One region of the Dyella sp. LX-66 genome, then DNA from elsewhere that is predicted to be linked to it. Evidence: predicted binding sites of a transcription regulator. Region 1 holds the regulator's gene; the other holds the start of a gene.

Region 1 (11,923 bases):
GCGACAACACCACAATGCGCCTCCGCGCACTCTCGCCAGCATCCGCTGGCAACCCCAGCCTCCGGCACCCATCCAGCACCGGCACAATGCGCCCCCGCAACTGGCGAATGCCAAGCAGATCCGCCGCCGCCCCCGGCACCGGCGTGATATCCCCATCGCGCACCACCTCGCTCACCTGCGTCAGCGGCGCCGCATATGGCTGCCCCGCAAGATGAAAGATCAGCCAGCCGCGCTCGGCGGGAGGCGCGGAAGCGCGGTCCTGATTCATGCGTAAGTCTCTTGATAAGTCATGGCGGCGCCCAGCTCAGCCGTTCTCGGCGGGCGCAATCTGCACGGCACGCAACTTCGCGGCCACCGGCAAACTGCCGGTCGGCACCGCAGGCACGGCGACCGCGGGAATCGCCTCCGGCAACACAGCGTGTTCCGCAGGTGGCGCGACAACATGCATGACCGGCGCCGACGCATCCGGCACCTTCGCCGGCGCCGCCTGCGCCACCGCCGGCTCCGCGCGATCGGCATCGCTGTAGAAGCGCGCCGGGCCCTGCTGGTCGCCCAGCACCACCACCAGCACGCGGCGGTTGCGGTTGCGGCCTTCCTCGCTGACGTTGTCCGCGGCGGGACGGTACTGCCCCCAGCCCATGATGCCGATGCGGTTCGGATCCACGCCGTTGTCGGCAAACAGCCGCGCCACGCTCGCCGCACGTGCGGCGGACAGTTCCCAGTTCGACGGAAAGACCGAGGTATTGATCGGCTTGTCGTCGGTATAGCCTTCCACGCGCAGCGGATTCGGGAACGGCGACAGAATGCCGGCCACGCTGCGCAGCGTGGTGTCCGCCTCGGGCGACAGCCGCGCCACGCCGCTGGGGAACAGGATGTCGGTGCGGATCTCGATCTCCAGCCAGCTCTGCGTGCGGCGCACCACCACCAGGCTCTGGTCGATCAGCGGCTGCAGCGCGTGCTGCACCTCGTCCTGGATCTTCTGCAGGTTTTCCTGCGCGTTCTCGCGCGTGGTCAGCGAACCCTGGGTCATCTGCGGCGGCAGCGACTGCGAGGGCAGCGCCACGGCCAGGCGCGGGCGCAGCGACGGCGGCGTGGTGCTGGTCGAGCGCTTGGCCGGCACCGGCGCAGGCGCGGTCGCGCTGTTGGTCTGCACCGGCTGGATCTGCTTGTTGTTGCCGTTGAAGGCTTCGATGATCGACTCGGACATCACGCGGTACTTGCCCTCGTTCACCACCGACACCGCGTACATCACCACGAAGAACGCGAGCAGCAGCGTCATCAGGTCGGCATAGGGGATCGCCCAGGCCTCGTGATTGACGTGGTCCTCGTGCTTCTTCTTCCTCATGTGAGGTAGCCCTGCAGGCGGCTTTCGATCTGGCGCGGATTGTCGCCGCGGGCGATCGAGACCAGGCCTTCGATGATGATCTCGCGCATCTTGCCCTGCTTGTGGATCATGCCCTTCAGGCGCGAGGACATCGGCAGCATCAGCAGGTTGGCCAGCGCCACGCCGTAGATGGTGGCGACGAAAGCTGCAGCGATGCCGTGGCCCAGCTTGCTGGGGTCGGCCAGGTTCTGCATCACGGCCATCAGGCCCATCACGGCGCCGATGATGCCCATGGTCGGCGAATAGATGCCGGCCTGCTCGAACACTTTCGCGCCGGCCAGGTCCTCGTGCTCGCGCGTGTCCTGCTCCACTTCCAGCACGCCGCGGATGGCCTCCGGCTCGCTGCCGTCGACCAGCAGCTGCAGGCCCTTGCGCACGAACGGGTCCTGCTCGGATTCGATCTGCGGCTCCAGGCCGAGCAGACCCTGGCGGCGCGAGATCTCGCTCCAGCCGATCACGCGGCTGATCAGATCGTTGGGCACGTGCTTGGGCGGCTTGTAGATCATCGGCAGCATGCCCATCGCATGCTTGAGCACCTTGCCCTGGGTCTGCACCAGCAGGGCGGCGATGGTGCCGGCGAAGACGATCACGAAAGCAGCCGGGTTCCACAGCGCTTCCACGCTGGAACCCTTGAGGATGGTGCCGAGGATCACGACCACGAAGGCCAGGATCGTGCCGATGACGCTAACCAGATCCATGTCAGACCACCGCCTCTAGTGTTGGGGATACCCGCGGCGCCAGCTGCCACGGGCCGCCTTCGCCGGCCAGGCCCGCCAGGTCCAGCACCAGGGCCAGGCGCCCGTCGCCGGTGATGGTCGCGCCGGCCACGCCGGCGGTGCCGGCGAACAGCGGACCCAGCGGCTTGACCATCACGTCCTCGCGGCCGAGCACGTCGTGCACCAGGCAGCCCAGGCGCTGGTGGCCGATATGCAGCACCACCACGTGGCGGCCCGCCGTCGGCGCGGCCGCGGACCATGCGGCCAGGTCGCCCAGCGGCAGCGCGCGGTCGCGATGCGCGGCGATCAGGCTGCCGTCGAGCAGGCGGTCCTGCCCGGCGGAAAGTTCGAATACTTCGTCCACGTTGCTCAGCGGCATCGCGAACAGGCGCGCGCCGACGCGCACCATCAGCACGCGCACGATCGCCAGCGTCAGCGGCACGGTGAGCTCAAGCTCGCTGCCCTGCCCCAGCTTCGAGCGCACCTGCAAGGTGCCGCCGAGTTCCGCCACGCGCGTCTTGACCACGTCCATGCCGACGCCGCGACCGGAGATGTCGGAGACCTGTGCGGCCGTGCTGAAGCCGGGACGGAAAATGAGTTCCAGGCATTCGGTCTCGGACAGGCGCGAAGCCTGTGCCGCGTCGATCACGCCCTTCTCCACCGCCTTGCGGCGCAGGATGTCCGGATCCATGCCGCGGCCGTCGTCGGCCACCACGATCACGATGCGTTCGCCGCGCTGGCTGGCCGCCAGGCGCACGCGGCCCTTGCGCGGCTTGCCGGCGCTTTCGCGCACGTCCGGTGTTTCCAGGCCGTGGTCGACCGCGTTGCGCAGCAGGTGAATCAGCGGATCGGCCAGCGCCTCGACCAGGCTTCGGTCCAGGTCGGTGTCCTCGCCTTCCAGCACCAGCTCGATCTCCTTGCCGAGCTGGCGGGCGAGATCGCGCACGATGCGCGGGAAACGCTGGAACAATCGACCCACCGGCTGCATGCGCATGCCGAGCACGGCGCCCTGCAGTTCATCGGCCACGCGATCGAGTTCACCGGCCGCGGTGTTGAACGGTTCGTCGCCGCTGCTGGCGGCGAGGCTGAGCAGGCGGTTGCGCACCAGCACCAGTTCGCCGGCGCGGTTGACCAGCGCATCGAGGCGGCCGGTATCCACGCGCACGGTGGCTTCCGGCGGCGGCGCGACCTTTGCCGCGGCTTTGGCCGGCGCAGGCGTTGCGGCAGCCTTCGCCGCGGCGCCGGGTGCGGCGCCCTTGCCATGCAGGCTGTCGAGCAGCGCTTCGAACTCGCTGTCGTCGATGGTGCTGGCCGACGGCTGCGCCGGCGTGCCGGGCGCCTTGCCCTTGCCGTGCAGGTTGTCCAGCAGCTTTTCGAATTCGGCGTCGTCGATCGTCTCGGACGCCGGCGGCTGCACCGGTGCGCCCGGCGCGCCGCCCATGCCGTAGAGATTGTCGAGCAGCGCCTCGAACTCGCTGTCGTCGATGGTGCCGCCCTCTTCCGCCACCGGCGCGGGCGCCGGCACGGGAGCGGGTGCCGGAGCCGGCGGGCGCGCCGCATGCGGCTGCAGCCGCACCAGCAGCGCCGCGGGCGCCACCGGCATCTCGCTGGACGCAGCCAGCGCGGACATCATCGCGTTGACCAGGTCCAGCGCTTCCAGCAATGCGTCCATCCGCGCTGCGTCGATCAGCACGTGGCCGGAGCGCGCTTCATTGAGCAGGTCTTCGGCGTGATGGCACAGCTGCACCATCGGGTCGATGCCGAGGAAGCCCGCGCCGCCCTTCACCGTGTGGAAGGCGCGGAATACCGCATTGAGCAGTTCGGCGTCGCGCGGCGCTTCCTCCAGCGCCACCAGCTGTTCGCCCAGGCGCTGCACCAGTTCCCCGGCCTCGACCAGGAAATCGTCGCGCAGCTCGCTGTCGAGTGACGGATCCATCAGAACCCCGCGCTCAGAAACCGAATTCGCTGAGCAGGCGGTCCGCCTCGTCCTGGCTGTTCACCTTGGCCGCGGCCACCGGCGCTTCGCCGCCGGCCAGCGCGCCGGTGAGGCGCACCAGTTCCAGCAGCGAGGATTCCACACTGCCGATAAAGGTGGACACTTTCTTGATGCGCTGGCCGGACAGGTCCTGCCAGGACTGCGCCATCACCATGTCCGACAGCCCTTCGCGGCACTGCCCGGCGAACTGCCGCGCCTGCGTCGCCAGCTCCGCGGCTTCGCCGCCGCCGGCCAGCACGGCATCGGCGCTGCTTTCCAGGGCGGTGGCCTGCGGCCGCATGCGTTCGGCGAAATCGATGCTGCGATGCGCGGCCTTGGCGCTCATCTCCAGCACGTCGTGCAGATGCTGGCGCGCGTCGGCCACGCTGCCGGGCACGCCTTCCTGGGCCAGCTCGCCGCCGAGGCGGCGCACGGCTTCGTGCAGGTCGCGGGCCAAGAGGCCCAGCGCGCGGAACAGGTGCTGCTCGCGCTGGCGCACCATGGTGTCCAGCGCCATCTCGAAGGCGGCGCCGTCGGGGCTGGCCAGCAGTTCCTGCACTTCCTGCGGCAGCGCCGCGCTCATGGGGGTAATCATCACGGCGCTCATGCGCTTGCTCCTTGCGCGGCGAGCCGCTCGAAGATCTTGTCCAGCTTTTCCTTCAGCGTGACCGCGGTGAAGGGCTTGACGATGTAACCGTTCACGCCGGCCTGGGCGGCGGCGATGATCTGGTCGCGGTTGTTCTCGGCGGTGACCATCAGCACCGGCAGGCCTTTCAGCGCGGGCTCGGCGCGGATCGCGCGCAGCAGGTCGATGCCGGTCATGTTCGGCATGTTCCAGTCGGTCACCACCATGTCGAACGACTGCTGCTTGAGCACCGCCATGGCATTGACGCCGTCGTCGGCTTCCTGGATCAGCGCATTGGTGAAGCCCAGCTCCACCAGCAGGTTGCGCACGATGCGCCGCATGGTGGAGAAGTCGTCCACCACGAGGATTTTCATGTTCTTGTCCAAACGCCTCTCTCCAGGTCTTTAGATTGCGTATTGGTTGAAGCGTTGTGCTTTAGCCCCTCTCCCCTCGGGAGAGGGGTTGGGGTGAGGGTTCGGGCGGAGCGCGAGAGTGATGTCTTGCGCTCCGCCCGAACCCTCATCCGGCTGCCGCCACCTTCTCCCGGCGGGAGAAGGGCGCCAGCGTGGAGTGACCGCTTTAACCCGTACTCTTCAACTTCTTCGGCTTACCGCTTTCGGCTGCCGCACCCTGCTCGCGCCAACCGGTCATCCGTGCGCGCAACCGGATCAGGGCCTGGCCATGGATCTGACACACCCGCGATTCCGTCACGCCGAGCACGGCGCCGATCTCCTTCAAATTCAGTTCCTGCTCGTAGTACAGCGACATCACCAGCTGTTCGCGCTCCGGCAGCCCGCCGATCGCCTCGACCAGCGCCCCGCGCATGCCTTCCTGCTCGAAGCGGTCCTGCGGCCCCAGGCCTTCCTGGTCGGCCACGTCCAGCGCGGCGCCGTCCTCGTCGTCCTCCGGCGCGGAGAGACTGAGCAAGCGCGCGCTGGCCGCGTCGGCCAGGATCTGGTGGTACTCCTGCGCGTCGATGCCCAGCCGCCGGATGACCTCGGCGTCGGTGGCGTCGGCGCCCGTTTCGTTCTCGATCTGGCGCACCACCTCCGAGACCTCGCGCAACTTGCGATGCACCGAGCGCGGCGTCCAATCGGTCTTGCGCAGCTCGTCCAGCATGGCGCCGCGGATGCGGATGCCCGCATAGGTCTCGAAGCTGGCCATGCGGTCGGTCGCGTAGTTCCGCGCCGCTTCCAGCAGGCCGATCATGCCGGCCTGCACCAGGTCGTCCACGTCCACGCTGGGCGGCAGCCGGCCCATCAGGTGATAGGCGATACGGCGCACCAGCGGAGCGTGCCGGCGCACCATCTCCTCCGTGCTTTCGCGTTGCAGTTGCAGATATTCGGAAGCCACGCTCATCTCACACCCCCCTCGCGTACCGGGTCCGGCGCCATGGCGACCTGCCCTCCAAAAAAAGCGATGCGGTCGCGACCCGTGCGCAGGGGTTCTCCCCATGTATCGACCGCACCCGCCATTTGCTTGAATCCCCGTGCGGACCGGCTGGCCGGCCACAGATCCACCACCGCGCTCTGGCGGCGGATGGCCTGGCGCAGGTGTTCGTCGTAAGGAACCGCGCCCATGAAATCCAGCGCCACATCCAGGAAGCGGTCGCACACGCGGGCCAGCTTCTCGTACAGCTGCCGCGCCTCGCCGGCATGGCGGACCATGTTGGCCACCACGTGGAAGCGCCGCACGCAGAAGTCGCGGCTGAGCACCTTGGTCAGCGCGTAGGCGTCGGTGAGCGAGGCCGGCTCGTCGCAGACCACCAGCACCACGTCGTCGGCCGCCGCGGCGAACATCACCACGTTGTCGGCCACGCCGGCGGCGGTGTCCACGATCAGGAATTCCGGCGGATCGGGCAGTTCGTCGAAGGCGCGGATCACCGCGGCGTGCTCGCGCGTATCCAGCTGGGCCAGGCGGCGCGCACCGGAGCCTGCCGGGATCACCTTCAGCCCATGCGGCGCCGGCAGCATCAATTCGCTGAGCGAGCAGCTGCCGTCGAGCAGATGGCCGATATGCCGCGACGGCTGCAGGCCGAGCAGCACGTCCAGGTTGGCCAGGCCCAGGTCCGCATCCAGCAGCGCCACCTCGCGCCCGGCCATGGCCAGCGACATGCCGAGGTTCACCGCCACCGTGGACTTGCCCACGCCCCCCTTGCCGCCGGCCACGGCGATCGCGCGGCAGCGGCGCGGCGGCGCGGCGGGCAGCGAATGGCCGGAACCCGCGGCGAGCGGACGCACGTCGTTGTCGCCCGAGGAATGAAAAGCCGAAAACAGATTGCTCAGGCCCCAGGCCTGGTCCATCGCCAGCGTGGTCATCGTGCACCTGCCATGGCCAGGCCGAAGCGCTCGGCCATATAGCCTTCGTCCACCGCGGGCGCACTGCCCTTGAGCACCTGCGCGGCACGGCAGACCAGCACGCGCGCATCGGCGGTGGCGAGGTCTTCGGGCACGCGCTGGCCGTCGGTGGTGTAGTCCAGCGGCAGCCGGTGGCGGATCAGCGCGGACAGCGCGCCGCCCAGGCTGGGCGCTTCGTCGAGCTTGGTCAGGATGCAGGCCTGCGGCTGCTGCGGCAGGAAGGCGCGCACCATGTCGTCGATCGCCTGCGCCTGCGCATTGGCGGCCAGCACCAGGCAGGTGCGCAGCTCGCCGGCGGCGCGCAGCAATTGCATCTGCTGCTCAAGGCGCGGATCGCTGCCGGCCACGCCGGCGGTGTCGACCAGCACCACGCGGCGGCCACGCAGCACGTCGAGCACTTCGCGCAGGCTTTCGGCATCGTGCGCGGGAAACACGCGGGTGCCGAGCAGGCGGCCGTAGTGCTCCAGCTGCGCGGCGGCGCCGATGCGGTAGTTGTCGGTGCTGACCAGGGCCACCTGCGAAGCGCCATGGCGCAGCACCGCGCGCGCGGCAAGCTTGGCGATGGTGGTGGTCTTGCCCACGCCGGTCGGTCCGACCAGGGCCACCACGCCGCCGCTGGCGGCGACGTCATAGCCGGTGATGGCAAGGCTGCGGCTGAGCACGCCCAGCGGCAGATAGCGCGCCTGGTCGGCGCTGAGGCGGTCGGGCAGTTCGTCGGCGAGGCGGCGCGCCACATCGGGCTCGATGCCGATGCGCGTCATGTCGCGCAGCACGCGGCCGCGCAGCGGATGGCGGCGCTGCAAGTCGTTCCATGCGAGCGAAGCCATTTGAGATTCCAGCAGCTCGCGCAGGCTGCCCAGCTCGGCGCGCATGCGCGCGGTGTCGAGCGCGGCCTGCTCCACCATCGGATGCAGCGGGGCCGGTTCGGCGGGCGTGGCAGCCGGTTCGGGTTTTGCAGCGGCGACCGGTGCGGCGGCAACTGGCGCGACAACCGGCGCTACCGGGGCACGCTGCACCGGCGCGGCAACGGGAGCCACCGGCGCAGGCGCCGGCGCACGCCGCGGCTTCGGCGGCAGCGCCGGCGGTTCCGCCGCACGCTCGCGCACGATGCGCACTTCGGTCGGCAACGGCTCGCCCGAGCGCGCGGCCTCGCGCACCAGGGATTCGTCGTAGTCGACGGCAGCAATGATCTCCACGCCCTCGTCGAGACGGCGCGTGGAAAGAATGACCGCGTCGGGGCCTTGTTCCTCACGCACTTCGCGCATGGCCTGGCGCATGTCCGCGGCTACGAAACGCTTGATCTTCATCGGTCGGTTCGATCCCTAGTTCCAGCGCCGGATCAGCGTCCCAGCGCCTGCACCAAACGCACCCGACGGTTGTCGGGCACCTCGTTGTAGGCCAGTACGTGCAGGTTCTGTGCCACGTGGCGCGTGAAGCGCGCGAGCCACGGCCGCAGCTGCGGCGCGACCAGCAGCACGGCCGGTTCGCCGCCCATTTCCTGGCGGCGCGCGGCGTCGGCGACGCCGCTCTGCAGGCGGTCGGCCAGGCCCGGTTCCACCGCGGCGCCCGCCACACCGCCATTGGCCAGCGAACCGAGCAGGATCTGCTCCAGTTCCGGCGCCAGCGTGATGACCGGGATCTCGGTGCCCAGGCCGGCGATCTCCTGCACGATCTGGCGGCCCAGCGCCACGCGCACGGCGGCGGTGAGCGCGCCGGGATCCTGACTCTGGCCCGCGTGTTCCGCCAAGGATTCGACGATGGAACGCATGTTGCGGATCGGCACCCGCTCGGCCAGCAGGTTCTGCAGCACCTTCACCACCACGCCCAGCGACATGCGCTTGGGCACCAGGTCTTCCACCAGCTTCGGCGCGACGGCGGCGAGGCGGTCCAGCAATTGCTGCACGTCCTGGTGGCTGAGCAGTTCGTGCGCGTGGCCCTGCAGGATGTGCGACAGATGCGTGGCCACCACGGTGGCGGGGTCGACCACGGTGTAGCCCAGCGCCTGCGCGTTGTCGCGCTGGCCGGATTCGATCCACACCGCTTCCAGGCCGAAGGCCGGATCGTGCGTGGCGATGCCCTGCAAGCTGCCGTGCACGCGGCCGGGATTGATCGCCAGCAGGCGCTCGTTGTGCACCTCGGCCTCGCCCATCGGCACGCCCATCAGGGTGATGCGATAGGTGTTGGGGCCAAGGTCGAGGTTGTCGCGGATGTGCACCGGCGGCACCAGGAAGCCCAGCTCCTGCGACAGCTTGCGGCGCACCGACTTGATCCGCCCCATCAGCTCGCCGCCCTGGTTCTTGTCCACCAGCGGGATCAGGCGATAGCCCACTTCCAGACCCACCGGATCGACACCCGCGACATCTTCCCAGCCCAGCTCCAAGCGCTCGGTGGGCGCCGCGGCGGGCGCGGCTTCGGCGATGGCTTCCTCGGCCAGCTTGGCGCGCGTTTCGCGCTCGCGCTTGAGCATCATCCACGCGGCGCCGCCGCAGATCGCACCCAGCAGCAGGAAGGCGATGTTCGGCATGCCGGGCACCAGGCCCATCACGCCCAGCACCACGCCAGCCACCGCCAGCGCACGCGGCTGGCCGAACACCTGGCCGAGCACCTGCTTGCCCATGTCCTGCGCGCGCGAGACGCGGGTGACGATCACCGCGGTGGCGATCGACAGCATCAACGCCGGCACCTGCGCGACCAGGCCGTCGCCGATGGTGAGCAAGGTGTAGGTCTTGGCCGCGTCGCCGGCGCTGAGGCCGTGCTGCATCACGCCGACGAAGAAGCCGCCGACGATATTGATCACCAGGATCAGGATGCCCGCCGTGGCGTCGCCGCGCACGAACTTCGAGGCACCGTCCATCGAGCCGTAGAAGTCCGCTTCCTCGCGCACTTCCTGGCGGCGCTCGCGCGCCTGTTCCTGGGTGAGCAGGCCGGCGTTGAGGTCGGCGTCGATCGCCATCTGCTTGCCGGGCATGGCGTCCAGGGTGAAGCGCGCGGTCACTTCGGACACGCGCGTGGCGCCCTTGGTCACCACCACGAAGTTGATGATGGTGAGGATGGCGAACACCACCAGGCCCACCGCGAAATTGCCGCCGATGACGAACTCGCCGAAGGCCTCGATCACCTTGCCCGCCGCGCCCGGACCGTTATGGCCGTGCAGCAGCACCACGCGGGTGGAAGCGATGTTCAGCGCCAGGCGCAGCAGGGTGGCCATCAGCACCACGGTGGGAAACGCGGCGAATTCCAGCGGCCGCATCACGTAGATCACCGCCAGCAGGATCACCAGCGACAGCGCGATGTTGAAGCTGAACAGCATGTCCAGCAGGAACGGCGGCATCGGCAGCATCACCATCGCCAGCGCGGCCAGCATCACGATGGGCGCGCCGGCTCCGCGGCGGGTGATCTGCTTGAAGGTCTCGAACGCGCTTGCGCTTGCGGCAGCCATGGAGCGGTGTCCTGGAAAGAATCAGCGGTAAGGGCCGAGCAGGTCCGGATCGACCTGCGGCGAAGGAGGCACGGGCGGCGCGTCGCCATGCGCGACGGCCTGGCGCAGCTGGAACACGTAGGCCAGCACCTGCGCCACGGCGACGTAGAGCGCGGCGGGAATCTCGCGGCCCAGTTCCGTGGTGGCGTACAGCGCGCGCGCCAGCGGCGGCGCTTCCACCATCGGGATGCGGTGCCCGGCGGCGACCTGGCGGATCTGCATGGCCAGCACGTCGGCGCCCTTGGCGACCACGCGCGGCGCGCGCATGCGGCTCTCGTCGTACTTCAGCGCCACGGCGAAGTGGGTGGGGTTGGTCACCACCACGTCGGCCTTGGGCAGCTCCTGCATCATGCGGCGGCGCGCCAGCTGGTGCTGCACCTGGCGGATGCGGCCCTTGAGCTCGGGATTGCCTTCGCTTTCCTTGTTCTCGTCGCGCAGCTCCTGCTTGGTCATGCGCAGGCGGCGGCCGTGGTCGTAGCGCTGGTAAGCCGCATCGATGCCGCCGATCAGCGCCAGCATGGTGCCGAACAGCAGCGCAGCGTTACCCATCTGCGCCAGCGACAGCGCGATGCCCGCACCGACGGTGCCGCGCCCGGTGGCCTGCATGGCGTCCTGCCGGTGCCACAGGAACCAGGCCAGCGCGGCGCCGATAAACACCAGCTTGAGCAGCGACTTCGCCAGCTCCACCGCGCCGCGCATCGATACAAGACGGCCGAGGCCGGCGATGGGATCGAGCCGGTCGAACTTCGGCTCCAGCGCCTGCGCGCTGAAACTGAGGCCGCCCAGCAGCAAAGGGGCAGCGAACGTGGCCAACATCGTCGCCACCGCGACCGGCGTGATCAGGGCCATCGCCTCGCGCAGCGCGGCAGCGAGCACACGCGCCGGCAGCTCGCCGGAGAACAGCGCTTCGCGGCTGTAGCCGAAGCCGAGTTCGTAGACGCGCTTGGCGTGGACGAACGCACGCTCGCCGCCGCTCATCAGCGCGGCGACACCGGCCAGCACCACCAGGGCGCCCGACAGATCGCGCGAGCGCGGAACGTCGCCCTTCTCCCGCGCTTCGCGCAGGCGTTTTTCTGATGGTTTTTCGGTGCGTTCCTGGTCGTCGCTCTCGGACACGTCAAGCTCCCAGCAGCTCGCGCATCAAGGACCACGCGCTTTCTTCGAGCGAGCCAAAAGCTCCCGGCAGCGCACGCAACGACAGCCACAAGGCGATAAAGCCCAGGCACAAGGTGATCGGGAAACCCACCGCGAACAGATTCATCGACGGCGCCGCGCGACTGATCGCGCCGAAGCCCATGTTCACCACCAGCAGCGCCGTCATCGCCGGCAGGGCGACGCGCACCGCGCCGGAAAACAACTGCCCGCCGAACATCGCCACCGCATGCAGG
Region 2 (19,624 bases), 560 kb from region 1:
GGTGCGCGCTTGTCGTCGTTGAGGCGTCCGTTGAGATGCGCCGTCACCAGCGCGCCGCGGATGGTGAGTTCTTCCAGGTCCAGCCGCATCGCCTGCCAGGCGCCGAAGATCTCGTCGAGCTGGGCCTGATCCAGTTCATTGGCGAATACGGGCACGTCGCCGTAGCGCATGTCGTCGATCTCGGCACGGATCGCCGCGGCATCGCGCGGCGCCACCAGCGAGGCTGCCGAATTCTTCTCCAGCAGGTCGCGCGCGCGTTCGATCGCGGCCGGCTCGTCGTGCAGCGAGGCCGGATGCCACAGCATGCGCATCACCTCGACGTAGATCTGCGTCGGCCGCAGGATCAGCCGGATGCGGCTGCCCAGGAACAGCTTGAGCTTCGGCGCCAGCGCACCGTCGCGATGCAGCGCGGCGAAGCGGCCGGTGAGCTGCTGGAAACCCGCCAGGATGTCCGGCCAGAAGCGCGAGATATCCGGGTTCTCGCACGGGTGATTGCGCGCCATGTCGACGTCGATGCTGACCAGGCCCACGCGCGCGTCGCTGGTGCCGTGGTTGACGATCTCCGGCACGCGGATCTTCGGCTGCTGTCCCGGCAGGGCGCCGATGGCCGAGATATCGACGCCATCCATGCCCAGCGCCGGCGCGCGGAACGGCACCAGGCCCGTGCGCAGCACCGAGGAGCGGATCATCGCGTCGGCGAGGTCCACGGCCTGCCCAAGCTCGGTGGCCTGCGGCGGCGGCTCGGGCACGAACAAGCTTTCCACGTCGACCACGTAGGGCACGGGGCCGCAGGCGATCAGGTTTTCATGATGCACGTCGGTGCCGCCCAGCAGGCGCAGCACGGCGAGCCAATGCCCGATATTGCGGTAGAAGGTTTTCAGTTCGTCCTGGTCGGCGCAGTGGCGATGCTCGACGAAGGCCGTCCAGCCATAGGCGCCGCGATCGAGCACCGCGGGCACGCGGATGCGGTCCGCCGCGCCTTGAAACAGATCGTGGAGAAAGCTTTCCAGCGCCTGGTCGACGCGCACCGAGCGCGGCTTGTACATCAGCCGGCCGCCGCCGAATTCCAGCTGCGCCACGGACTGGCCGCCGTCGTGCACGTCGCCCTGGCCCAGGCTGGCGGCGCGCAATGCGCCTGCGGGCTGGCCGAGCAAGGCAGCGAAGGCGGCGCGGTCGGCGACGATGCGCTGGGCAAGGGTAAGAATGGCTTCGCTCTGCTGGCCGAGTGCGCGATCGAGGCGTTCTTCGAGCACCGGATAGCGGCGGCGCAAGGTTTCCTTGAATGCGTCCTGTCTGGCCAGTTCGAGAAACTGCGCGAACTTGCCGCTTTCGTCGGGCGCCGTGAGCTGGCCGGACAGCTTCGCTGCATGCAGCTCCAGCAGCAGCACGCGGTTGAGCTTGCGTTCCGCGTTGTCGCGCAGCGCCTGGTGCGCCTGCCGTATCAGGATCGCGCTTTCGCCATCGCCGAGTCCCGGCACGGCGCGGATGCGTTCGGCCAGCGAACGCCGGGCATCGGCGGTGAGGTGATCGATGATTCCCAGGAACGTATCGTTCGACGGCGCGTCGCCCATGCTCAACACCCGGTAAGTGAGGAACGGAATTCGTCCGCAGCCGTGGCCAGGCCACGGCTGCGGCGAATCAAATCAACAGCAGAAGCCGGGGCGCGAAGCCGTGCAGCCGCTGCAGCGGGTATCCAGCGCGATTTCCGGGCTGGTCACGGCCGCGATGGTGGCCGCCTGGCCTTCGGTGTACAGCGAGCCCGCCGGATTGGCGTAGCCGTCCACGTTATCGGAGCCCTTCAGCCAGCCTTCCACGATGTGATCGATCTGCATGGGTCGTACTCCTTGATGGTGTGCGCTCGGATAGGACGCGTACGCGTCTACCGCAGTGAGCGCGGCTGCGGTGAAAGCGAATGGGGATCAGGCGGACCGCGCACGAGCGGGAGAGGCATGCCGTGGCGAAGCGTTGCGGCGAAGCGGAAGCAAAGGCGATGTACCGGGCGATGTCATCCGTGGCGACGTCCCTTCCTGTCCTTTCACGCGATGCCCCCTGCATGCGTTGGTGGCCGGCTGCCGCGGCCGTTTCCTTGAAACGCCCTGAAGGGCGCGCCTTTCATGTCCGAATGTTTATCAACCTCCCGTTGACGTGAAGGCAATGTGATTCCGCATGGCATATGGGCTGGCGAGGCAACGCGGTTCTTTGCGTGCTGCGCATGAGCCAGCGAAGTGCGATGACGATCACGTTCCGCCCGGCAGTAATGACTAATGACGGTTATGACGACAGGTTCCCGCGAACGAAGCTAAGCTCCTCCGCTTCCTCGCTCGCAAGGACACCGCATGAGCCGCAGGTCCGCTTCGCATCGCCGACGTGCTTCCCTCCGCTTCGCCATCGCCGCTTGCTCTGCGGCGCTCGCCGCTTCATCGGCGCTTGCCGCAGCGAGCGACGCACCGCCGCCCGCGCGCCAGGCCGATGTGGTCGAACAGGTTTTCGGCAAGACGCTGCACGATCCCTATCGCTGGATGGAAGGCGAGAAGAATGCCGAGTTCCAGAAGTGGCTGGCCGCGCAAGGCGACTACACCCGCGGCAAGCTCGATGCCTTGCCGACGCTGCAGGCCTGGCAGGAAACGCTGCGCAAGACCAGCGGCAACGAGGTGGTCTATCGCGCGCAGCGCTACATCGGCGGCCGCCTGTTCTTTATCCGCCAGGAAGGCCAGGGCACCGGCACGCTGATGGTGCGCGAGGCCGACGGCAAGGAGCGCGTACTGCTCGATCCGGCCACGCTGGCCGGCGAGGGCAGCCATGCTTCGATCACGCTGTACGTGCCCTCGCCCGACGGCAGCAAGGTCGCGGTCGATACCGATCGCGGCGGCGCCGAAGTGACGCGCCTGGAAGTGTTCGACGTGCAGAGCGGCAAGCCCACCGGCGACGCCATGGAGCCGGTCTGGGGCGAGTTCGGCGCCGACTGGCTGCCCGACGGCAGCGGCTTCGCCTATACGCAGATGGCGCCGCCGGACCAGCGCACCAACGGCGACCCGATCCAGGACATGCGCCTGCGCTTCCATCGCCTGGGCACGCCGGCGCAGCAGGATCCGATCCTGTTGCGCGCAGGCACCGGCGAAGGCAGCAATCCCTCGTTCGCGATTCCGTCCAACCGCTTTCCGGAAATCGAATTCCCCACCGGTTCGCGCTGGGCGCTCGCCCGCGCCACCGGTGCGCAGCCGGAGACGCGCTATTGCGTCGCTCCGCAGGCGGAGGCGATCAAGCCAGGAGCGAGCTGGCGCTGCATGACCGAGCTGGCCGACAAGGTGGAAGCCGCGGCCATCCACGGCGATACGCTTTACCTCGTTTCCAGCCGCAAGCATTCCAACGGCGAAGTGCTGGCCATCGATCTGTCGCGGGCGGATGCATCGATCGCACAGGCGCGCTCTGTTCTTCCGCTCGACGACGACCAGATCATCGTCGGCCTCAGCCTGGCCGACACGCAGGAGCTCGCCGCGGCGCGCGATGCGCTGTACGTGAAAGTGTCGAAGAACGGCATCGACGGCATCCGGCGCATCGACTACGCCAGCGGCAAGGCCGATGCCATCGCGATGCCGCTGCCGGGTTCTTCCTCACTGTTCCATGCCGACAGCCACCAGGATGGTTTCCTGCTGGGCCTGCGCGGCTGGACCACGCCGGTCAAGGCCTGGCGCTACGACGCCAAGGACCGCAGCCTGCACACGCTGGGCCAGGACCAGTCCAGCCCGGCCGACTACAGCATGGTCGAGGTCACCGAAACCGAGCTGACCAGCAAGGATGGCACGCGCATTCCGCTCACCATCCTGCACCGCAAGGACGCCGTGCTCGACGGCAGCCATCGCGCCATCCTGTGGGGCTACGGCAGCTACGGGCTTTCGCAGGTGCCCACGTTCAATCCGGTGCGGCTGGAATGGGTGAAGCACGGCAACGTCTTCGCCTATGCACACGTGCGCGGCGGCGGCGAGAAAGGCGAAGCCTGGCATCTGGCCGGCAAGGGGCCGAACAAGCACAAGGGCGTGGAGGATTTCGTCGGCAGCGTGGAAGCGCTGAGCAAGCTCGGCTACAGCCGCCCCGAGCGTACCGGGCTGATCTCCGGCAGCGCCGGCGGCTTGCTGGTCGGCGGCGCGGTCGTGAATTACCCCAAGGCTTTTGGTGCGGCGGTGTTCCGCGTCGCCCTGCTCAATCCCGTGCGGCTGATGCACGCACCCAATGGCGCCAACCAGGTCGGCGAGATGGGCGACCCGCGCAAGGCCGACGAATTCCCCTTTATCCTGGCCATGGATCCATACCAGAACATCAAGCCGCATACGGCCTATCCGGCCGTGATGATGAACGTGGGCCTCAACGACAGCCGCGTCGCGCCCTGGGAGACCGGCAAGTTCGCCGCCAAGCTGCGCGCCGCCAACACTGGTAGCAAGCCGATCTGGATCCGCACCAATGCCAACGGCGGGCACGGCATCCAGGTGTCGCTGGGCGCGGAGGCGACGGAGTTTGCGGACATCTACGCGTTTCTGGATGCGCAGCTGCCGACGCCTTGATGCAGGCGCCGGCGGTCTCCGAGTGCGTGCGCTGCCGCGTCAGCGCACGCGCGTGAAGTAGTTGGTGCGGATGATCGGCGTGCCGTTGTCGCCGAAATAGGTGGCCGTTTCCACCATCGACTTGCCGTCCGGGGAAGCGACGTAGATGCGCGTCGACCCCGGTCTTCTGGCCTTGCTCAACACCATCACCAGCACATTCGGCGCGGGCTGTTTCAACGCCACAGTGTCGGCCTCCATGCCGCCTGTGATGGAACCCGGGACACCATCGATACCCACGGTGGACGTCGAATGGATTCGCACGTCGCCGGCATCGACGATATCGACCTCGGTCTTGAGCTTGTTGCCGCCGACATCGGCGAACGTGAAGGTGACGCTCTTCGGGCGCGCCGCGGCGGCCATGGGCAGGCGCGTGGTGTCCACCGCCCAGGTGCCGAGCAAGGGCGAAGCGGCGGGTGGTGCGGCGAGCGCGGGGGTTCCCTGGATCAGGCCACAAAGCAGCACAACAGCGCAGAACGCTTTCATGGGGGGTACTCCGTGGGGTGGGGTGACGGCAGGGTACGGTAAAAAGCCGTTACCGCGGGATCAGCGGCTCACCGTGCCGATGTCTTCCACGAACACCAGCTCGCACGCGCCATTGCCGGTATCTTCCCGCATCATGGAGGTATGCCAGCGCCAGCCATCCGGCCGGCTGGCGTCGACGAGAAAACCTTGCAGATGGATCACCTGCCCCGGCTGCACCCGCTCCAGCGCGCGGCGCACCGCGTCGTCGGCGGGGATCATGTGCATATTGGCGCTGGAGATTTCGATATCGCGTTGCGGGATGGGGAACTCCTCGACGCGCCAGTAGTAGAAACGGTTGGACTGGCTGATCGAGATCTTCGCCAGCACGGCGCTGTCGGACATCGGGCCCCAGCCGAGCGCCAGATCCACCGGCGCCAGCGAAGCGCCGGCATCGAAGCGGTAATCCTCGCGGGAAAGCACGCGTGCGGTGAGCTCGAAATGAGCGCGCGTGAGCAGACTGACGTCGCCACGCTGCATGACCGTGCCGTTGGCGATGTCGTCCTGAATGGGCGCGGCGGGAGCGAGCTCGCCGGCAGCCGGCACGGACGGACGCTGCCGCGACCAGTGCAGGGCGATCAGCCCAAGCAGCACGAGGACCAGCAGCAAGCCCCATTTACGCATGGATAATGCATTCCCCCTGTTCTTCTAAAAGCATAGCGCAAGCGCCGGCCGCCCGGCCTGCGCTCAGCCGTGGCTGGCCGCGAGCGGAACCCGCGTCATCTGCTCGATCATCCGCCCGAACTCCACCGCCGCCGGCGTCTTGCCGCCGCTGCTCCAGACCAGGGTGAAGTCCACCTTGGACAGCGACGGCAGCCCGTACTGCCCATCGACGATCTTCATGCCCGGCTCCACGTCGTCGCGCGCCAGCACCGTCACCGCCAGCCCCGCGAGTATCGCCGCGCGGATGCCCTGCTGGCTCTGCGAAGTGAACACGACATGCCATGGCACATCCCGCCCCTCCAGCGACGCGATGCCGACCTGGCGGTTGATGCACGGCGAAGGAAAGAACGCGAACGGCAGCGATGCGCCCGCGGGCACGTCGAAGGTCTCCGCGGCCACCCACACGAACTGCGTGCGGCGCAGCGGCGTGCCTTCCTTGTCGTCCGGCGCAGTCATCACCACCGCCAGATCGAGTTCGCCGGCCTTGATCATCGGCATCAGGTCGAGATTCATGCCGACGCTCACATCCAGCCGCACCGACGGAAACGCGCGGCCGAACTGGCACAGCAAGGTGGGCAGGCGGTCGCCGAGGAAGTTCTCCAGCACGCCGAAGCGCACCACGCCGGAAATCGGCGAGGGCCGGAAGCGGCGCGCCATGCTGTCCAGCGTGTCGAGGATCTTCTGCGCGTACTGCAGAAACTCCTCGCCGTCTTCCGTCAGGGTCAGCGCGCGCGTGGTGCGGTAGAGCAGCTGCCGGCCCACCTGTTCTTCCAGGCGCCGGATCTGGTGGCTGATCGCGGACTGGGTCAGGTTCAGGCGCTGGGCGGCGCGGGTGAAGCCGCCGGCCTCTTTCACGGCGACGAAGGCGCGCAGCAGGGCGGGGTCGAAGTCCATGGGCGATTGATGAACAGCCTTAATGGGGGCGACAAAAATAAATCATTTCCATCATGGATGGCGCGTGCCGAAAATAAAGGCCTTCCCCTCTTCCCCCGGCGATGCATAAGCCGCGCGGCCAGCCGCGTGCGGCCGGCGTTTGCCTTTCGAACCGGAGTCCACCGTGGCGCCCTCTCCCACCCATCGAAACGCCGTCGCCGCCGTGGCGATCTGCCTCGCGGCCCTGATGTTCGGCTTGGAAATCTCCAGCGTGCCGGCCGTACTGCCGACCGTGGAAAAACTGCTGCACACCGGCTTCAGCGGCGCGCAGTGGATCATGAATGCCTACACCATCGCCTGCACCACCGTGCTGATGGCCTCCGGCACGCTGGCCGACCGCTACGGGCGCAAGCGCATGCTGCTGCTGAGCGTGGTGGCGTTCGGCATCACGTCGCTGGCCTGCGGACTGGCGCGCGATGCGTCGGTGCTGATCGCCGGCCGCTTCCTGCAGGGCATGAGCGGCGGTGCCATGGTGATCTGCCAGATCGCCGCGCTGTCGCACCAGTTCCAGGAGGGGCCGGCGCGCAGCCGGGCGTTTGCGGCGTGGGGGATCATCTTCGGCGTGGGGCTGGGCTTCGGGCCGATGATCGGCAGCGCGATTGCCGTATGGCTGGACTGGACCTGGGTGTTTCTCATCCAGGTGCCGCTGGCAGTGCTCACGCTGGCGTTGATTGCATGGAGCGTCGACGAATCGCGCGATCCGGAAGCCAAGCATCTGGATCTGGCGGGCATCGTGTCGATGTCGCTGGCGGTATTCGGGCTGACGTATTTCATTACGCAGGGGCCGTCGCTTGGCCTGCATCACCCGCTGGTGCTGATCGCCCTGTTCGGCGCGGTCGCCAGCTTCGCCGTGTTCCTGTACGTGGAGAAAAACCACGCGCATCCGATGTTCGATTTCTCGGTCTTCCGGATCCGCCCGTTTTCCGGCGCGCTGTACGGCTCGATGGGCATGAATTTCAGTTTCTGGCCTTTCATGATCTATCTGCCGATCTATTTCCAGTCGGTGCTGGGCTATGGCGTCGTCACCTCGGGCCTGGCCTTGCTCGCCTACACGCTGCCGACTTTGGTGGTTCCGCCGCTCGCCGAAAAACTGACCGTGCGCTATCAGCCGCGCGCCGTCATTCCCGCCGGCCTGTTCACCATCGGCCTGGGCTTCTTCGTCATGCCGCTGCATGGGCTGCCGGCCTTGCTGATCGGCTGCGTGCTGGCGGGCATCGGCTTGGGGATGACCAATACGCCGGTGTCCAATACCACGACGGGTTCGGTGCCGACGGCGCGGGCCGGCATGGCATCGGGCATCGATATGAGCGCGCGCCTGATCACCCTGGCGATCAATATCGCGCTGATGGGGTTCCTGCTGATCGAAGGGATACTTGCGCACCTGAAACGTGCGGGCCTGGATGCGATGGATGCATCGGCATTACGCGATATCGCCAATCAGATCGCCGCCGGGAATCTGTCCTCCTACGGCGCGCCGGCGCATGACGCGCTGGTCCAGGGCTTCCATTGGGTGATGCTCTATGGCGGCATCGGCGCGTGGGTGCTGGCGGCGGCGAGCTTCGTGACGTTCGGTTCGAAGCCGCAGAAAGCCGCCGCCATCGGCTGTTGCGCGACGGACACCGGCCATCGCAGCTGACGTTATCGCGAGCCGCGCTTGGCGCCGAACACGCCGATGGCCGTGCCCAGGATGATGCCCAAGGCGATCCCAACGGCCAGATTGCCCAGGGCCACGCCCAGGCTGGTGCCGACGGCGATGCCCACGGCGAGGCCGATGCCGACGGTCTTACGCTGGCTGCCCGTGCTCTTGTCCGACATGGAACGCCCTCCTCATCGAATCGCCGGCGTCAGCGCCTTCGCCGCTTCGCCGGCAATCTCATCCTGCACCTTGAGCTTGTCGCCCAAGGGCCGGTCGTACGTCGCCGACCACACCACGAAACCGTCCGCCGCGCGAACCAGCCGCGCCGCCACGCGCATGGTATCGCCCGACTTCCGCACGCTGCCGTCGAGCACGTAGGCGACGCCGAGCGACTTGGCGATATCGGACACCGGCACCTGCTTGTCCTTGTAATAGAACGACGAGGTCGGCGCGGACACCTGCATGCCGGGGAACTTGCTGAGCTTGTCGATCAGCTCCTCGGTCATGCCGTCGGCGAACGGCTCCTCGTTCATCTTGTCGGTGAGGTCGAGGAAGGGCAGCACGGCGATGGAGCGGGCGCCCCGGACGGCCTGTACGGCCTGCGCGGCGGGATGGTCGCGCAGCAGCCAGTAGGCGGAGATGGCACCGCAGGACAACAGGATCACGGCGAGCGCCAGGGCTGAGCCGACCAGCGCGCCTCGCCCCTGCCTCGGAACCCTGAGCGGCTCTGGCTTAGCCGCGCTCGCCGCGGGCGTTTCAACGGACGCGGCCGCCTTGTCCGGCGAGGCCTGCACCGCCGCAATCAGCCGATACCCCCGCCGCGGCACAGTGGCGATATACGCCGGCTGCTTGGGATCGTCCCCCAGCAAGCGCCGCAAGGAAGTCACCGCCTGGTAGACCGAGTCCGGCGTGACGATCACCCCCGCCCATACCTCGTTGAGCAGTTCGTCGATGCTGACCACCTGGCCGGCGCGGTCCGCCAGGCACAGCAGCAGGCGCATGGTGCGGGCTTCGACGCGCAGCACGTTGCCGTCGCGCGACAACTGGTCGGCCATCGGGTCGACGATCCAGTCGCCGATGCGCAGGGTTCCGCGCGTCGAGCGCTCGGGGTCGGAGGGCACGTAACTCACTGTTTATCGCCACCTTGGGGAAAGCCGCCGGATAGTCGCATCAACGTTTGCGGGCCACAACCGAAAGCGGCCCGGCCCTGCTTCAGAAGTCTTCAGGCCAATTCAGACGCCTTTTCAGGACTTCCCGCACGGCCGCCGGCGATGGTGCCGAGGCACGCCGATGCGTGCTGGAGACCCACGATCGGCCCCGCGCCGACCTCAGCCCTGGAGCCCTGCCCATGATCCGCCGTACCGCCTTCGCCCTTGCGCTCGCCCTCGCCGCCTGCCCGCTGTGGGCGGCCACTTATACGCTGGAACCGAACCATTCCATGGGTACCATCCGCTGGAGCCACCTGGACTTCGCCAACCCTACGGCGCAGTTCACCCGGGTCGAGGGCACGCTGGAGTTCAACCCCGCCAAGCCGCGCATGGCCTCGGTGATGGTCACCATTCCCCTGGCCAACCTGAGCAGCGGCATCCCCGACCTGGACGAGAACCTGCGCTCCCCCGCTTTCTTCGACCTGGCCCGCTTCCCCACCGCCACCTTCAAGAGCACCAAGGTCGAGACCACCGCCATGGCCAACCAGCTCAAGGTGACGGGCAACCTCACCGTGCACGGCATCACCAAGCCGGTAACGCTGGATGTCACCATCAACAAGGTGGGCGAGAACGCGCGGCTGAAACTGCCGGCGGTGGGCTTCGAGGCGATGGCGACGCTCAAGCGCTCCGACTTCGGCCTGGGCAAGTTCGTGCCGCAGGTCAGCGACGAGGTGACGCTGCATATCACCACGCAGGCGGATGAAGCGAAGGGGTATGCGGCGTATCTGAAGGCGGATGCGGAAGAGGAAGCGGCGGCCAAGGCGGCGAAGAAGTAATCAGCGCACTGGAGGCAGCCGGCGCGGCTGGCTGCCTCCAGCGGCGTTGGCCGTTCTATTTACGGCGCGGCAACGGGCCCCGTAGTGGCCGGCGCACCCGTCGGCTGCATGCCGGCGGTAATGGTGTCGAACGCGTCCGCATAGCTCTTTACGTGGTCGCCGTAGCCGACAATGCCGCCGTTATAGGCCTTGGCGAAGGCATCGTAATCGCCGTCGTTGAGGTCTTTCTTCATCGACGCATGGGCGCCGATAAAATCGGTCATCGAGGCGAACTGGTTATAGGCGCTGTCCTTCAGCGACTGGTACATCGCATCCGCGGTGGCATAGCCCACGGTGGAATGATTGAAGCCCATCACCTGGCCAGGCCCCATCGAGATCGAAGAAGCGGCGGCCTCGGGGTTCATGCCATAGGCGTAATGGAACGCCGACCAGTTGATGTCCTGGTCCTTGGCGGTGCCGGTCGGATGCAGTGCGTGCCAATCGTCCGGATCGCCCGTGGCATTGAACTTCTGCCCTTTGTAGCCCAGCCCCTGCGCCTGGTTGTACTGGAAGTGCAGATCGAATTCCGGCTGCAAGGAAGGATCGATCGCCTGGTCGAATTTGTGCGCCTCGAAACGGATCGTCATGCGCGCATTCGGATCGATCGCGCCGCCCGTTTCCTGCGTGATGATGCCGAGCACGTCCTTGACCTTGATCCCGGCTTCGTCCGCCAGCCCTTCGATGGCGGCGCCGTATTTGTTATAGGTCTGCGCCACGGTGAGCTGCACGCCGGTGAGCTTGGAGGTATCGATCAGGCCGAGCTTGCCCGGTCCGGATTCGATCGACGGCGGCGCCGTGAGCATGCTCTGCAAGGCCAGCGCCGTGAGATTGGCCTGGCGCAGGTCGGTGGCTTTGACGTCGTAATCCTTGGCGATCGATTCGATCATCTCGCCCGGCATCACCGTGTGTTCCATCACCATGCGAGGGTTGGCTGCGGGAACGGTGAGGCTGACGCCGGCCCATGGCTGCACGTCCTTGACCGCATCCTGGAGTTCGGGCACCGCCGAGGTGAAATCGAAACTCCCGCCCGCCGGCTGCAGCAGATCCGGGTTGGCCGCGCGAATGGCATTGGCGTCGACGTTGTAGCGCGCGGCCAGCGCGTCCACCGTTTCGCCGGGTGCCACGGTATGGCTGAAATCCAGGCCCACCGTCGCCGCGGGAATGCTCAGCGTGGTGCCCGCGACGGCATCCGCCTGCGGCGTGCTGCCATTGGGATTCGCTGCCTGATTGCCGAGCGATTGCGCATTGTTCTGCGAGTCGCTGCCGCCTACGCCGCTGGTCGAAGTCATCGGAGTCGCTCCCTGCCGGAGGCCATGCGCGATAAGGCCGAATGTAGGACTACTCCCCGGGCAGTATTACTAGGGTGTTCCCTAGTTCTGCGTCGTCGAAAAGGCAGCCGCCGACTTTTCGGATGGCTTCCCATGCCACAGGCCGGAACGGCGCCGATCGCTGGATTATTCGAGTAGGGGCCATGACGGGCCGTTCTCTACGTTGTCCTCACCTTTAACAGTGAGGTAACGCATGAGGAAACGCATCATCTCCAGTCTGCTGCTGACAGCAGCCGTTACAGCGACCGCTACGGCCGCTCCCCGCGCGCAGGGGCTTTACGGAACCATCAAGCTGTTCGATGTCGATCGGCAACTCTCGGACATGACCCTCACCAGCCCCCGCGTCACCCATCGCACGCAGGATCCGAAGTCGACTCGTTCGCTCAATGGCTCGCTCGGCCTGGGCTATCAATACCAGTCGCCGTTGCGCATCGAGCTGGAATACACCTTGCCTTCGGACGCGCGCTACGTCGGACGCTGGGCGCCGTTCACCGCCAACGACAACGTGCTGTACACCCGTACGCAGCGGCTCATGCTCAATGGCTACGCGAGCTGGCCCCTGACGCGGAACCTGTCGCTCTACGGCATGCTCGGTGCGGGCGTGGCGGTGACGACGGCGTCCGGCTGGCAGACGCGCCCCGAGCGCGCATTCGAAAGCCACCGGAACCTACGCGCCGCCTATGCCGCGGGCATCGGCGCGGATCTGCGCATCGCGGAGGGCATGCATCTGGAACTGGGCTATCGCCATGTCGACCTGGGGCGCATTTCGACGAACCCCAATCTGTTCGACAACCGCGCCCATGCCCGCGACGAACAGCTGAAGGGGCATCTGCGCGAACACAACGTCTATCTGGGTTTCCGCAAGATGCTTTGATCCTTGCGCGCGAGGCAGGGATGCCTCCACCGCCATGCGGGCAGGGAAATGGAGGCATCCATGCCTCCCTCGCTTCCCCGTCCTTCCCCCTGGCTTTGTCCGGTCAATCGGTTTTCCACATCGAGGGATCGATCATGCAGGACATCCCGGGCTGCAGCCGCATCATCTTCAGCGTGTCCACCAGGCGATCGCGCGCACGCAATTGCCTGTCTCCGTCCATCGGGTCCCACGAGGCGCCGATATCGCTGTCCCTCGTGTGCAGCTTTACCATCACTGGGAACGCCACGTCGGCAATAGTCATGCCGCCCTGCCGCACGATCTGGGGTCCGCGGCCCACCTGGTCGTTCCACCCCAAAAGAGCGCTGGTCTGATACAGCGCCTGGTCGTAACTCAGCTTGTCGGCCATGGATCTCCCCCTGTGCGATTGGAATGGGCGGAGTCTAGGGGGCTGTAGACGGAGACGATTGACCGTCCGTCTCAATCTTCTTCGGTGGAACAATGGCCATCAGCGCCGCGCACATCGGCGAGCTTGTCGAATCAGGCCGAGCGGGAAAGTAATGCCTACTCCTTGCCCGCTCGATCCCTCAGCGCGTTCTCGCCTGGTTGCGTCGACATACCAGCCTAATCGTCAGGGAACGCCTGCCCGCAATGGATGCATTCGCTGGAAAAGAATGCGTTCGAAAAGACCTTGAGGAAGAACAGATTCCCGCATCGAGGGCATGAACTGAGTACGGCGATACCCGTGAAGAGTCCACAGACAAGCATGTAGCCAAAGATAGCCTGAGTCTGGATTGACGATGAGTCCACCAGACTCATCACGGAAATCCCCCATGGCATCCACCCGATGAGAAGGAGGAACGAAATACGCCGCCACATCCGAATCCGCCGCAGCTTCGATTCCAAAGTCCGTGCCTTGTTATCCATCGCGCTCCCTGCTCCCTGCGGACAAGCCAGCCATGGCTTCACCAAAGTGAAAGCGGCGGGTCGGGCGCGACTCTAGCGCAGAAGGCACACGTCGCGGAGCTGGCCGCACACACCACGGCACTATCGACTCAACTTTCCCACCCCCACGCCGATAAGACCCGGACACGGAGCAAGAGGCTCCGTTCCCCGGAGTGAATATGCTGGTCCTGATCGGCGCCGTCGTGGTGCTTGGATGCGTGCTTGGCGGTTTTGTGTTGTCGCATGGGCAGATGCTTGCGCTGTGGCAGCCGTATGAGTTGCTGATCATCGGTGGCGGCGCGCTGGGTGCGTTTCTGTCGGCGAATCCGTCCAAGGTGGTGAAGGCGGCGGCGCGCGATGCGCTGGGGCTGCTGAAAGGGCCGAAGTATCACAAGCAGGATTATGTGGACCTGCTGGCGATGCTCTACGACCTGTTCAGCCTGATGCGCAAGGAAGGGCTGCTCAGCCTGGAGCAGCACGTGGAGGATCCGCAGTCCAGCCCGCTGTTCTCGGCCCACCCGCGCCTGCTGCGCGAGCATCACCTGATCGAGTTCACCACCGACTGCCTGCGCCTGATGGTGGGTGGCAGCATGAATCCGCACGAGCTGGAGCAGTTGCTGGAGGTGGAGCTCGAAGCCCATCACCACGAGGCGGTGGCGCCCGCGCTGGCGGTGACCAAGCTGGCCGACGCCCTGCCGGGCTTCGGCATCGTGGCGGCCGTGCTCGGCATCGTCACTACCATGTCCCAGCTCGACGGCGATACCTCGCGCATCGGCATGCATATCGCCGGCGCGCTGGTCGGCACCTTTCTCGGCATCCTGCTGTGCTACGGCTTTGTCGGTCCGCTCGGTGCCGCGATGGAGAACCGGGTGCAGGAAGACGGCAAGGCGTTCGAGTGCGTGAAGATCGCGCTGCTGGCCAATCTGCGCGGCTACAACCCGAAGGTGGCGGTGGAGTTCGCGCGCAAGTCGCTTTCCACCAACACCCGCCCGGGCTTCCAGGACCTGGAAGATCACCTCAAGGCGCCGCGCGCCAAGGCCACGGCATGAGCGAGCAGGGCCAGCTGCCGCCCATCGTGGTGCGGCGGGTGAAGCGGCGCGGCCATGGCGGCCATCATGGCGGCGCCTGGAAGGTGGCCTACGCCGACTTTGTCACGGCGATGATGGCGTTCTTCCTGGTGATGTGGCTGATCGGTGCGGGTACGCGCGAGCAGCGCGCGGCGATTTCCGAGTACTTCAAGAATCCCAGCATGACGCAGGGCACCGCCACCATGGCGCCGCCCGGTCAAACGGGGCCGGGTGGCGCCAGCACCAGCATGATCAAGCTCGGCGGTGCGAAGGATCTGGCGCGCGCTCCAGGCGGCAAAGCCCAGGGCGGCGCGGCGGCCAGCATCGATCCGAAGGAGATCGAGAGAGAAGCGCGGCGGCAGGAGCGTGCGCGGCTGGAAGACCTGATGCAGCAATTGCAGGCGGCGATCCAGAACAGCCAGGCCCTGGCGCCGTTCAAGGACCAGCTGCTGCTGGACATCACGCCCGAAGGCTTGCGCATCCAGATCGTCGACAAGCAGAACCGCCCCATGTTCGACATGGGCAGCGCGCAGCTGCGGCCTTACACCACGACGATTCTTGAGGAACTGGCGGGCTTTATCGATCGCGTGCCGAACCGGATCAGCCTGTCCGGGCATACCGACGACGCGCCGTACAACAGCGATCACCGCTACAGCAATTGGGAACTGTCGGCCGACCGCGCCAATGCCGCACGCCGCGCCCTGCTCGCCGGCGGCCTGACCGAAGACAAGATCGCCCGCGTGGTAGGCCTGGCCGCCTCGGTGCCGTTCGACCGCAGCAATCCGGCCGATCCGGTCAACCGGCGCATCAGCATCATCGTGATGAACAAGCAGGCGGAGGCGTCCTCGCTGTCGCAGGAGGCCGGGCCGGCGGTGGCCGCCACGGCCGGCGCAACCTTGCCGGATGTCGCGCCTATCGTGCCGGCACCGACGGTGGCGATCGCGATACCCCATGTGCAACCGGCGCGGTGAGCCGCGCCGGTTGCACTGGATGACGCCCGCGGCGCGATGCTTGCCGAGCCTGGCCTGCGCTCATGAGGCGCAGGCGTACTTCTCCAGCGCGCCGTACACCGCCGCCGCGTGCGGAATGGAAGCGATGGCGCCATAGCCGGTGGTCGACAGCGCCGCGGCGACGTTGGCATAGCGCGCCGCGGCCACGGCATCGTCGCCCGCCACCAGCCGCGCGACGAAGGCGCCGCCGAAGCAATCGCCCGCGCCGGTGGCGTCGACCGCATCGACGACGTGCGCCGGCACCAGGGTGCGCTGATGCAAGGAGGCGACATAGCAGCCTTGCGCGCCCATCTTCAGAGCAATCAGCTCGACGCCGTAGCCCAGCAGCGTGTCGACGATGAAGTCGCGGTCGTCGCAGTCCAGCAAGGCGGTGATGTCGTCCCAGCTCGGCAGGCAGACCTCGCACATCCGCAGGGCTTCGCGCATGACGGCGCGGGCCCGCGCCAGCGGCCACAGGCGCAAGCGCAGGTTGGTGTCGAACGAGACCATGACGCCAGCCGCGCGCGCTTCTTCCATCGCCGCCAGGCCGGCATCGCAGGCGCTCTGGCTGATCGCCAGGCTGATGCCCGACAGGTGCAGGGCGCGCGCCGAGGCGATGGCGCGGCGTGGCAGCCGGTCCGGCGTATAGCGGCTGGCGGCGGAACCCGCGCGCAGGTAATCGAAATGGTGCCCCGATGCATCGTGCGACACGAAGTACACGCCGGTCGGCGCCTGCTCGTCGGTCAGCACATGGGTGTGCTCGACCTGCTCCGCTTCCCATAGCTGGCGCAGGCCATCGCCGAAACGGTCCTCGCCGACGGCACCGATATAGCCTGCTTCGGCGCCTTGCCGCGCGGCGGCGATGCAGAAGTTGGAGGTGTCGCCGCCGTAGCCGAGCTGCCATTCGGCGCTGTCCGGCCGGGTCTGGTTGAATTCGGCGAGTGGCTCGCCGAAGGCCAGGATCTGCGTCATTGCTGTTCGTCCTGCCGTCTTAGAAATAGGTCTGCACGATGTCGACCACCCGGCCGGCATCGTCGATCACGGGAATCTGCCGCCACTTGTCGAAGGTCAGGCAGGGGTGGGAGATATCGAAGGCGAGCATGTCGCCGACACGAAGGTCGTCGCCGGCTTCGATCTTCAGATAGGCGTGCTGATCCATCATGCCGGTGATCGCCCAGTGCTCCGGCGCGGCAGCAGGTGCGGAGGCGCCGGGCCTGTAGTGCGCGGCCGGCAGCGGGAAGCCCGCGTCGAACGCGGCATCGCGCTTGCCCAGCGCGACGATGGCCAGCTCCGGCTCCGGCACGGATTGCACATACGCCCATACCTGCAGGGCGGGCAGCAGGCTGGACTGCATGCGCTGCGCAATGGGATTGCTGGCCTGGATGCGTGTCTGCGCGGTGCGGTAGGCACCGACATCGTGGGTGAGATAGCAACCCGGGCGCAGCACCACGTCCAGCGGCATGCCGATCTCGGCCTTGGCGAACTCTTCGGCCACCACGTCGTACCAGGCCGATCCGGCACCGCTCAGCACGGCCGGCATGCGCTGCAAGCGTCCGGCCCGCGCCAGTGCGTGCACTGCCTCGACCCCGCGCTGCAGGAAGGCACGGATCACCGCCTCGTCCTTCAGCACACCCTCGTAGACTTCGACGCCGGCGAGCTTCAATGCGCCCTGTGCCTGCGCCAGCGCCTCCAGCACCGCCTGCCATTGCGCCTCGTCGCGCACACCGGTGCGTCCGCCCTGCACGCCGAGCTCGATCAGCACCTGGATGCTCTGTCCGGCCGCGCCGAAGAACGCAGCGAGCTGCCGCACCTGCTCGGCGCTGTCGACCAGGCAGAAGAATTCGAACGACGGATCGGCCAGCAGCTCGCCAACGATCGCCATATTGCGCCGCCCCACCAGCTGGTTGGCCATCAGCACGCGGCGCACGCCATGCGCATACGCGGCGCGCACCTGCTGCGCCGTCGCCAGCGTGATGCCCCAGGCGCCGGCGTCGAGCTGGCGCGCGAACAGGCGTGGCGCCATGGTGGTCTTGCCGTGCGGCGCGAGCTGCGCGCCGTATTCGGCGGCGAAGCGCTGCATCCACGCGAGATTGTGTTCGAGCCGCGGCTGCGACAGCACCGCAGCGGGCAGGCTCAGGTCTTCCTTGAACAGATTCCAGCCGCGCGCGGCGATGTCTTCCGGCGCACAGGGCGCGTCGAGCGCGCCGATGCCTTTGTCGAGCGGATGGACGGTCGCAGCCATCAGGCCGCTCTGCGACTTTCGATCGGGCATAGGGAATTGTCCTAAATACCGGGGGATGTCACGGAAAAAATTGATCATAGGCGAACGGTCATTGATCTTGAACGCATGCGAACGCCGGCGCCATCGCACCGATCCAATTTTCAGAATTAACCGTCAGATATTTCCATCGCGACTAGCTATCACTGGCCCGCCGGCCCAGACACTTCCTACCGACCGAGGATCGCCATGCAGCACTTTCACACTCTTATCCGCCGCGTCCGCATCGTCGATGGCAGCGGCGCCGACATGGACGACACTTTGTTCGACGTCGCCATCGAAGACGGCCGCATCGCCGAGATCGGCCACGCGCTGGTCAGCCGCTGGCGCGGCATCGATGAAATCGACGGTGCGGGCCTGACGCTCGCCCCCGGCTTTATCGACGTGCACACGCACGACGACCTGCAGCTGATCCGCGAACCGCAGATGCTGCCCAAGCTGTCGCAGGGCGTGACCACGGTGGTGGTCGGCAACTGCGGCATCAGCGCGGCGCCGGTCAGCCTGGATGGCGATCCGCCGGATCCGATGAACCTGCTCGGTCCGGCGGAGGCGTTTACCTATCCGACCTTCGCCGCCTACGTCGAAGCCATCGAACGCGCGCAGCCGGCGGTGAATGTCGCGGCCCTGGTCGGCCATACCTCGCTGCGCCAGAACCATATGGACCGGCTGGACCGCTGCGCCACGCCGCCGGAAATCGACGCCATGCAGCGCCAGCTGCGCGAGGCGCTGCGCCATGGCGCGCTGGGCCTGTCCACCGGACTGGCCTACGGCAATGCGTTTGCCGCCACCACCGACGAAGTGATGGCGCTGGCCGAGCCGCTGGCGGCAGCCGGCGCGATCTACGCGACGCATCTGCGCACCGAGTTCGCCGGCATCCTCGGCGCCATCGACGAAGCCTGCCGCATCGGCCGGTATGCGCAGGCGCCGGTGGTGATTTCGCATCTGAAATGCGCCGGCGCCGCCAACTGGGGGCGCGCTGGTGAGGTGCTGGGCGCCATCGACGCGGCGCAGCGCGATCATGCGGTCGGCTGCGATGCTTATCCGTATATCGCCAGCTCGTCCACGCTCGACCTGAAACAGGTCACCGACGAGTTCGAGATCGACATCACCGCTTCCGTACCGCATCCGGAGATGGCCGGGCATACGCTCAGGCAGGTCGCCGAGCTCTGGGGCATGGATCTGCTGGAGACCGCGCGGCGCCTGCAACCGGCGAATGCCGTCTATCACAACATGTCCGATGCGGACGTCTCGAACATCCTGGCGCACCCCGCCACCACCATCGGCTCCGACGGCCTGCCGCACGACGTGCATCCGCATCCGCGCCTGTGGGGCGCCTTTCCGCGCGTGCTGGGCTACTACAGCCGCGAACGCGGCCTGTTCGACCTGGCCACCGCCGTGCGCAAGATGACCGGGCAGTCCGCGGAACGCTTCGGCCTGGCCGGACGCGGTTTCGTCCGCCCGGGTTACTGGGCCGACCTGGTGCTGTTCGATCCCGCCACGGTGCGCGATACCGCCACCTTCGACCAGCCGCGGCAGCAGGCGGCAGGGATCGAGGCGGTATGGGTGAATGGCGTGCTGTCCTATCGCCAGGGCCGTGCCTTGCCGCAGCGCGCGGGGCGCTACCTTCCCCGGCAGGCGGCTGCGCATACCGCAGCCGCGGCTGTCTGATTTTCGTCAACTCCAACACCTGAGGACTCAAGCATGACCGATCCCATCGTTCGATTCGGCGTCGAAGGCGGCTCCGGCACCGGCGGCCAGCATCTGCCCTTTGCGCGCG

Evidence for each region. Region 1 encodes FliA, which starts transcription of late flagellar genes. Its sites were predicted from a motif close to TAAAGTTTNNCNNNCNNNGGCCGATAA; they were not measured.
Region 2: the regulator FliA is predicted to act here: its motif matches at 13,624-13,650, upstream of motA (flagellar motor stator protein MotA).

What each region holds. Positions count from the first base shown of each region.
Region 1 is NZ_JAHFVJ010000001.1:68,757-80,679, forward strand. Features, by position in the region: gene KK141_RS00355 (chemotaxis protein CheW) at 1-268, opposite strand, end outside; gene motD (flagellar motor protein MotD) at 305-1,345, opposite strand; gene KK141_RS00365 (flagellar motor protein) at 1,342-2,082, opposite strand; gene KK141_RS00370 (chemotaxis protein CheA) at 2,084-4,036, opposite strand; gene KK141_RS00375 (protein phosphatase CheZ) at 4,050-4,682, opposite strand; gene cheY (chemotaxis response regulator CheY) at 4,679-5,086, opposite strand; gene KK141_RS00385 (RNA polymerase sigma factor FliA) at 5,280-6,059, opposite strand; gene KK141_RS00390 (MinD/ParA family protein) at 6,056-7,018, opposite strand; gene flhF (flagellar biosynthesis protein FlhF) at 7,015-8,364, opposite strand; gene flhA (flagellar biosynthesis protein FlhA) at 8,397-10,496, opposite strand; gene flhB (flagellar biosynthesis protein FlhB) at 10,518-11,651, opposite strand; gene fliR (flagellar biosynthetic protein FliR) at 11,653-11,923, opposite strand, start outside.
Region 2 is NZ_JAHFVJ010000001.1:620,988-640,611, forward strand. Features, by position in the region: gene KK141_RS02775 (type 2 lanthipeptide synthetase LanM family protein) at 1-1,571, opposite strand, end outside; gene KK141_RS02780 (DUF6229 family protein) at 1,644-1,832, opposite strand; gene KK141_RS02785 (prolyl oligopeptidase family serine peptidase) at 2,337-4,556, shown strand; gene KK141_RS02790 (hypothetical protein) at 4,596-5,078, opposite strand; gene KK141_RS02795 (hypothetical protein) at 5,139-5,738, opposite strand; gene KK141_RS02800 (LysR family transcriptional regulator) at 5,802-6,671, opposite strand; gene KK141_RS02805 (MFS transporter) at 6,835-8,346, shown strand; gene KK141_RS02810 (hypothetical protein) at 8,349-8,525, opposite strand; gene KK141_RS02815 (winged helix-turn-helix domain-containing protein) at 8,538-9,476, opposite strand; gene KK141_RS02820 (YceI family protein) at 9,695-10,330, shown strand; gene KK141_RS02825 (N-acetylmuramidase domain-containing protein) at 10,390-11,658, opposite strand; gene KK141_RS02830 (outer membrane beta-barrel protein) at 11,891-12,571, shown strand; gene KK141_RS02835 (hypothetical protein) at 12,675-12,977, opposite strand; gene motA (flagellar motor stator protein MotA) at 13,693-14,562, shown strand; gene motB (flagellar motor protein MotB) at 14,559-15,551, shown strand; gene KK141_RS02850 (sugar kinase) at 15,612-16,541, opposite strand; gene KK141_RS02855 (amino acid deaminase) at 16,561-17,811, opposite strand; gene KK141_RS02860 (D-aminoacylase) at 18,037-19,515, shown strand; gene KK141_RS02865 (RidA family protein) at 19,549-19,624, shown strand, end outside.